DNA from 2 places in the Lysobacter sp. A289 genome. Region 2 is predicted to be linked to the other one. Evidence: riboswitches for the same ligand, from Rfam matches in the RefSeq annotation. Region 2 holds a riboswitch; the other holds the start of a gene.
What was found. A riboswitch is a leader RNA that binds a small molecule or an ion and turns the genes downstream of it on or off. The one in region 2 is predicted to bind cobalamin.

Region 1: linked by a shared signal. The riboswitch ahead of btuB (TonB-dependent vitamin B12 receptor) and the one ahead of ACW5DN_RS00245 (ribonucleoside-diphosphate reductase subunit alpha) in region 2 are both predicted to bind cobalamin.

The regions. Positions count from the first base shown of each region.
Region 1 covers NZ_JBSVRN010000002.1:205,141-208,548, forward strand. Annotated here, with positions in the region: gene btuB (TonB-dependent vitamin B12 receptor) at 1-1,756, opposite strand, end outside; cobalamin riboswitch at 1,893-2,154, opposite strand; gene ACW5DN_RS13045 (TfoX/Sxy family protein) at 2,205-2,567, opposite strand; gene ACW5DN_RS13050 (GAF domain-containing protein) at 2,564-3,046, opposite strand; gene bioD (dethiobiotin synthase) at 3,098-3,408, shown strand, end outside.
Region 2 covers NZ_JBSVRN010000001.1:50,139-53,546, reverse strand. Annotated here, with positions in the region: gene ACW5DN_RS00255 (HAD hydrolase-like protein) at 1-355, opposite strand, end outside; gene ACW5DN_RS00250 (phosphoglycerate kinase) at 362-1,549, opposite strand; cobalamin riboswitch at 1,715-1,923, shown strand; gene ACW5DN_RS00245 (ribonucleoside-diphosphate reductase subunit alpha) at 2,305-3,408, shown strand, end outside.

The DNA of each region.
Region 1 (3,408 bases), on a different contig from region 2:
CGCGCAGGTCGAGGGTCGCGTAGCCGGGCAGGCGGCGGGTGTTGGCGACGTCGTCGAAGCGCGCGCCTTCGGCGACGCCGGTCAGGCCGATGCGGAAGTCGCCGAACGCGCGGTCGAGTTCCAGCCGGGCGCTCTCGCGGGCACGGCGTGGCAGGTCGTTGCCGGCCTGGAAACCGGTCAGGCTCTCGGTGTCCAGGAAGCTAACGCTGGCGGCAACCTGCCACTGTGCGAGTTCGGTGTCGATGCCGAGTTCGGCGCCGCGCATGCGCGCGCGATCAATGTTGTTGGGCAAGCCGATCGCGGCATCGAACGCGATCAGGTCGTCGACGGTGGTCTGGAACGCGTCGAGGCGGACATCGAAGCGGTCGCCGTTCCAGCCCAGGCCCAGTTCGGCGCTCTTCGATTCCTCTGGACGCAGCTCGGCATTGCCGAAGAACGGGTAGTACAACTCGTTGAAGGTCGGCGCCTTGAAAGCGGTGCCGTAGCCGGCACTGAGCCGCCAGTTATCGGCGAAATCGATGCCCCAGGCCGCGCTGCCGGTGGTGTGGCCGCCGAACTGGTCGTTGTCGTCGCGGCGCACGCTGGCCTGCAGCGACTGCGCGCCGAAGCGTCCCTGGTACTGCGCGAACGCGGCGCGGTTGCTGCGCTCGCTCTCGTCGTACGTGGTGCTGCCGGCGACCCGGTCGCGCAGCCAGTCGACGCCCGCGCTGATCATTTGCTGGTCGCCGATGCCAAAGTCGCCCTGCAGGCTGGCACTGTCGCGGTCGGTGTCGAAATTGCCGAGGTTGGCGCCGTCCTTGAACTGCTCGGAGGCATCGACGTTGCGGCCGGCAGTCAACTTCAACTGCAGGGTGTCTGACGGCCGCCAGCGCACGCTGCCCCCGACCACCTGCTGCACGGTCTCGGAGCGGTTGGTGAAGTCGCCATCGAAGTCGTTCTCACCCTCGCTGCGCAAGGCCACCGCGCTGAGCTGCCAGGCGTCGTTGAGGTCGATGCCGCCGCGCAATGCCAGTGCGTTCTGGATGTAACCGTCCAGGTCGGGTTCCGGCGTGGCGATGAAGCAGCCGCCGGCGAACGGATCCGGGGTAGCGACGTCACAGGCATTGAAGCCCTCGGTACGCTGGAACTCGTAGTCGACACCGAACCAGGTGCGCTCGTTGCGTCCGCCGAAACCGACGCCGTACTCATGCGCGCCGTGGCTGCCGCCGCCGACGTGCAGGCGCGGCGCGTAGCCCGGGGCATCGCCAACCCGACGGGTAAAGATCTGGATCACTCCGCCGATCGCCTCGCTGCCGTACAGGCTGGAGCGCGGCCCGCGGACGATCTCGACCCGTTCGACCAGTGCCAGCGGCAGGTTCTGCAACGAGACCAGGCCAGAGGTGGCAGAACCGATCCGGATGCCGTCGATCAGCACCACGACGTGGTCGGACTCGCTGCCGCGCAGGAATAGCGTAGTCAGCTTTCCAGTACCGCCCTGGTTGGACATCGACACGCCGGCGCGGCCGCGCAGCAGGTCCGGCAGCGAGCGCGCCTGGCTGCGCTCGATCTCGGCGCGGTCGATCACTTCGACCGGCGCAAGCGCGGTGTCGACGTCGATCGCGGTACGGGTGGCGGTGACCGCGACGCCGTCGAGGTCGGTGGCCGATTGCGGAGCGCCTTCGGGCAGGGGTCCGGCGGCGTGGGCCAGCCCCGTCAGGGCAGCAACAGGCAGGACAAGAACGGCCGCAACGGCCAGGGACAGCGAACGGGACTGCATCGATGGTTCTCCAACGCGCACGGAAATCGCCGTGCCGGGCTTGGGGAAGCTGCGTGGAGGGGAACTGTTGCGAAAACGGTCGGACAGGCACCGGCGTTGTCGCCGCAATGCCCGCCGCATCGCAACCAATAGTGGGTCGAAACCCTGCATCCAGGCCGGTCTCCGGACTCGCGAGTGGCGTCGTTGTCGACACCGGCCGTGGCGCCTTCCCATGCAGCATTCTTGATGAATGCCTGCAAGTCCCAGGGGACTTGCCACACAGTGGCGGTGAGCCGCGGCTTGGGCTCGCTTACCGTTGCGGGGGCAGTGCCGGAATGACCGTGTTGACGGCGTCACCGGCTTCCCGTTTCAACCCCTTGGCAGGACGCCGCCGGGTCACCTCGAAGCGGCGCCAGTCTAAGCGATCGGTGGCTACCGGCGCAAAGGGTGTTGGTGATAACGCGGCAGCTCAGTAGCGCCGGTAGGGCTCATCCGGGTCGGGCTTGACGGGCACGGTGTCGGCGGTCAACACGGTCGTGGTGACCGGGCCGGCCGCTGGACTGTGCCGTGGCGGCGGCAGTTGCTCGATGGCCGCTTCGGCGGCGGCGACCAGCTCGTTGCGACGCTGCTCGGGAACGTCCTGCCAATGGCAATCCAGCAACGCGCCCTCGATCGAATACAGCAGGTTGAGGGTCGGCTTGAAGCCAGCGCGCTTGACCCGCATGAACGCTTCCACGGCACCGAGTTCGAGCAGCTCGTCGCGGCTGTGCAGGCCGACCTGCCGCAACCAGGCACTGGATTTTGGACCGATATTGCGCAGCTTTTCCTTCATTCCAGCGACTCCACAAATATCTGCGCAATCGCTTCCATCCCGCTTTGGTCGTCCGCGTCGAAGCGGCCCGTCTGCGGGCTGTCGATATCGAACACGCCGATCAGCTCATCGCCGCGAAACAGCGGGACCACCAGTTCCGATCGCGAGGCCGAGTCGCAGGCCACATGGCCTTCGAACTCATTGACGTCGGCAACGCGTTGGGTCTTGCGAGTGGTTGCCGCCGCGCCACAGACGCCCCTGTCGAGCGCGATGCGCACGCAGGCCGGCTGGCCCTGGAATGGACCGACCACCAGTTCGCGGCCATCGAAAAAATAAAATCCGACCCAGTTCAGCGCCGGCAGCGCGTGATACACCAGCGCCGACAAATTGGCCGCATTGGCGATCCGGTCGCGCTCGCCAGCGAGCAGGGCGCGGACCTGGGCCGCAAGGTCGGCATATTGTTCCGGCTTGCTGCCGGACAGAGGGGTGGGATTGAACATTGTTCCAGTCTAGCAGCGGTGATGTCGGTGGGCCGGGACTACCATGTGGCCATGGCTATCCGCAGTTTCTATGTCACCGGTACCGACACCGGTGTGGGCAAATCCGTCGCCAGCGCGAGCTTGCTGCACGCCCTGCGCGCAAGCGGCCAGCGCGCGGTCGGGATGAAACCGGTGGCCAGCGGTTGTGGGTTCATTGACGGTGCCTGGCGCAACGAGGACGCCTTGTTGTTACAGGCCGCCAGTGACCCGCGACCGGCATATGCCGACATCAATCCGTTTGCACTGCAATCGCCGATTGCGCCCGAACTGGCGTTGCGCGATGAGGGCGTCGAGTTGCAACTTGCACCGTTGCTGGCCGCCCA
Region 2 (3,408 bases):
GGTCGACGATCTTGCGCGCATGCGGCTCGTTTTTCGCGGTCACCACCGCGAGCCGGTGGCCGTCGGCATGCAGCGACTCGATGACCTCGTCGATCCCGTCATAGAGGTCGTGCTCGGCCCAGCCGTGGGTCTCGAAACGCTCGCGGTAATGCTCCACCGCAAGCTCGACATCGGCGGGGTCGTCGAACAGCGGGCCGAAGCTGGTACGCAGCGACGGCCCGATCCAGCGTCGCAGCTCCGACTGCGGCGGCACTGCCACGTTCATCTGCGTCAGCGCGTGGGCCACGCAACGGGTGATGCCGACCGCCGAGTCGATCAGCGTGCCGTCCATATCGAAAAACAGGGTGGGTTTCATCGGTGCTCAGCCGCGTGCCTTGAGTGCCGTCACCGCCGGCAGTTCCTTGCCTTCCAGGAACTCCAGGAACGCGCCGCCGCCGGTGGAGATGTAGCTGACCCGCTCGGCGATGCCGTACTTGTCGACCGCAGCCAGGGTGTCGCCACCGCCGGCGATCGAGAATGCGTTGCTGTCGGCAATCGCACGCGCCAGCACCTCGGTGCCCTTGCCGAACGCGTCGAACTCGAACACCCCGACCGGGCCGTTCCAGACCACCGTGCCGGCGCTGCGAATCAAAGCCGCGTAGCGCGCCGCGGTGTCCGGGCCGATATCGAGAATCATGTCGTCGGCGTCGACCGCATCGACCGCCTTCACCGTCGCCGGTGCATCGGCCGCGAATGCGGGCGCGACGACCACGTCGGTCGGCACCGGAATGTCGGCGCCGCGCGCTTTCGCATCGCTCATGATCTGCTTCGCGGTGTCGACCAGGTCCATCTCCACCAGCGACTTGCCCACGCCATGGCCCATCGCGGCGATGAAGGTGTTGGCGATGCCACCGCCGACGATCAGTTGGTCGACCTTGCCGACCAGCGAGGACAGCAATTCAAGTTTGGTGCTGACCTTGGAGCCGGCAACGATCGCCAGCAACGGCCGCGCGGGCTGGTCGAGCGCCTTGCCCAGCGCGTCCAGCTCGGCCATCAGCAGCGGGCCGCCGGCCGCGACCGGTGCGTGCCGGATGACGCCGTGGGTGGACGCCTGCGCGCGGTGCGAGGTACCGAACGCATCCATCACGAACACATCGCAGAGCGCGGCATACTGCTTCGACAAGGCATCGTCATCGGCCTTCTCGCCGACGTTCATGCGGCAGTTCTCCAGCAACACCAACTGGCCGGGCGCGACATCGACACCGTCGACCCAGTCCTTGACCAGCGGCACCTCGATGCCGAGCAGCGCGGACAGCCGACTGGCGACCGGCGCCAGCGAATCGGCTTCGCTCCACGCGCCTTCGGTCGGCCGCCCGAGGTGCGACATCACCATCACCGCCGCGCCCTTTTCCAGTGCCAGTCGCAGGGTCGGCAGCGCCGCCGCGATGCGCTGCTCGGAGGTGATGCGGGCCGGCTGGCCGGCGACATGCTCGATCGGCACGTTCAGGTCTTCGCGGATCAATACGCGTTTGCCGGAAAGGTCGAGGTCGGTCATGCGGAGAATGGTCATGGGTGCTTCCGTAGTCATGCGGGTGAGCCTGGACGTTCACCAGGCGGGACTGGCCATTGTCCAGTTCGTGGAGATGCCGGGCAAACCTTGCGTGGTTGACGAGGACGCAGCCATTCTGCGACACCGGGCATTTCCCACATATTGTGTTGACTAAAAATTAAAACACGATATGTTGTGCCCGTCGGTGCCGATCCTCGCGATCGGCTGAAAAGGGAAGCCGGTGTGAATCCGGCGCTGCCCCGCAGCGGTAAATGGAAACGAAAGCCGTCTTGGCACTGGGGCAACACGCCCTGGGAAGCGACGGCCAGTAGGAAAGACAGGCACTGCCTGCCCACGTCCAGAGCCCGAAGACCTGCCGACAACCGCGTGATGCACACCGCGCGGTGACCGGCCAGGGAGTCTTCGGGGGAAGACGGTCGGTGTCGCAGAACCCTGCCTCGGGCAGGGTGGCAGGGCGTCCTTCGATGCCCGGCGACACCTTCCGTTTCAGACCCGAGAATTCCACCGCCCGCGGGGGCGTGGCCGTGCCGTCGACAGCACGCTTTGCGCGTGCCGGCGGTGCGCCCATGCCTCCGTGCGTCGACCTTCGAGGGAAGGCCGTCGACCCGTGCGCCCTGCACCGGAGCCCACCCATGACCACCCTCGAACCAGCCACGGCCGACCTCGACCCGATTGCCGCAACCGACCCGTCTATACCCCCGAAAGGAGCCGCCGAACCCGGCTTCACCCTGACCCCGCCGGCCACCGCACTCAGCATGCGCGTGACCAAGCGCAACGGCAGTCACGAACCGGTCGACCTCAACAAAATCGTGCGTGCGATCACCCGCTGCAGCGACGACCTGTACGCGATCGACCCGATGCGCGTCGCCACCCGCACGATCTCCGGCCTGTACGACGGCGCGACCACGTCCGAGCTGGACGAACTGTCGATCCGCACCGCCGCCCTGCTGACCGCCGAGGAGCCCGAATACGGTCGCCTCGCCGCGCGCCTGCTGGCCGGGGTGATCGAGAAGGAAGTCGCGTCCATCGACATCAACGCGTTCTCGCAATCGGTGCAACGCGGCTACGACCTGGGGCTGATCAACGAGCGTCTGTTGGGCTTCGTGCAGGCCAACGCGCGCAAGCTCAACGACGCGATCGACCACACCCTCAACGCCCGCTTCGACTACTTCGGTCTACGCACCGTGTACGACCGCTACCTGTTGCGCCACCCGACCGCGCGCACGGTGATCGAGACCCCGCAGCAGTTCTTCCTGCGCATCGCCTGCGCCTTGTCGGAGGACGTGGCCGACGCGCTCGCGCTGTACCGGCGCATGGCCCAGCTGGACTATCTGCCCAGCTCGCCGACGCTGTTCAACGCCGGCACCACCCACGAACAGCTGTCGAGCTGCTTCCTGCTCGACTCGCCAGAGGACTCGTTGGAAGCGATCTACCAGCGCTACATGGACGTCGCCAAGCTGAGCAAGTTCAGCGGCGGCATCGGCCTGTCCTATAGCCGGGTGCGCTCGCGCGGCTCGCTGATCCGCTCCACCAACGGCCTGAGCAACGGCATCGTGCCGTGGCTGAAGACGCTCGATGCCTCAGTTGCAGCGGTCAACCAGGGCGGCAAGCGCAAGGGCGCGGCCTGTGTGTACCTGGAGCCGTGGCATGCCGACGTGGAGGAGTTCCTGGAACTGCGCGACAACACCGGTGAGGACGCCCGCCGCACCCACAACCTCAACCTCGCCAACTGGATCCCCGACGAGTTCATGCGCCGGGTGGAAGCCGATGCGATGTGGTCGCTGTTCGATCCGGCTGCGCTGGCAAAGAGCGGAGCGCCGTCATTGACCGACCTGTTCGGCGAGGCGTTCGACCGCGCG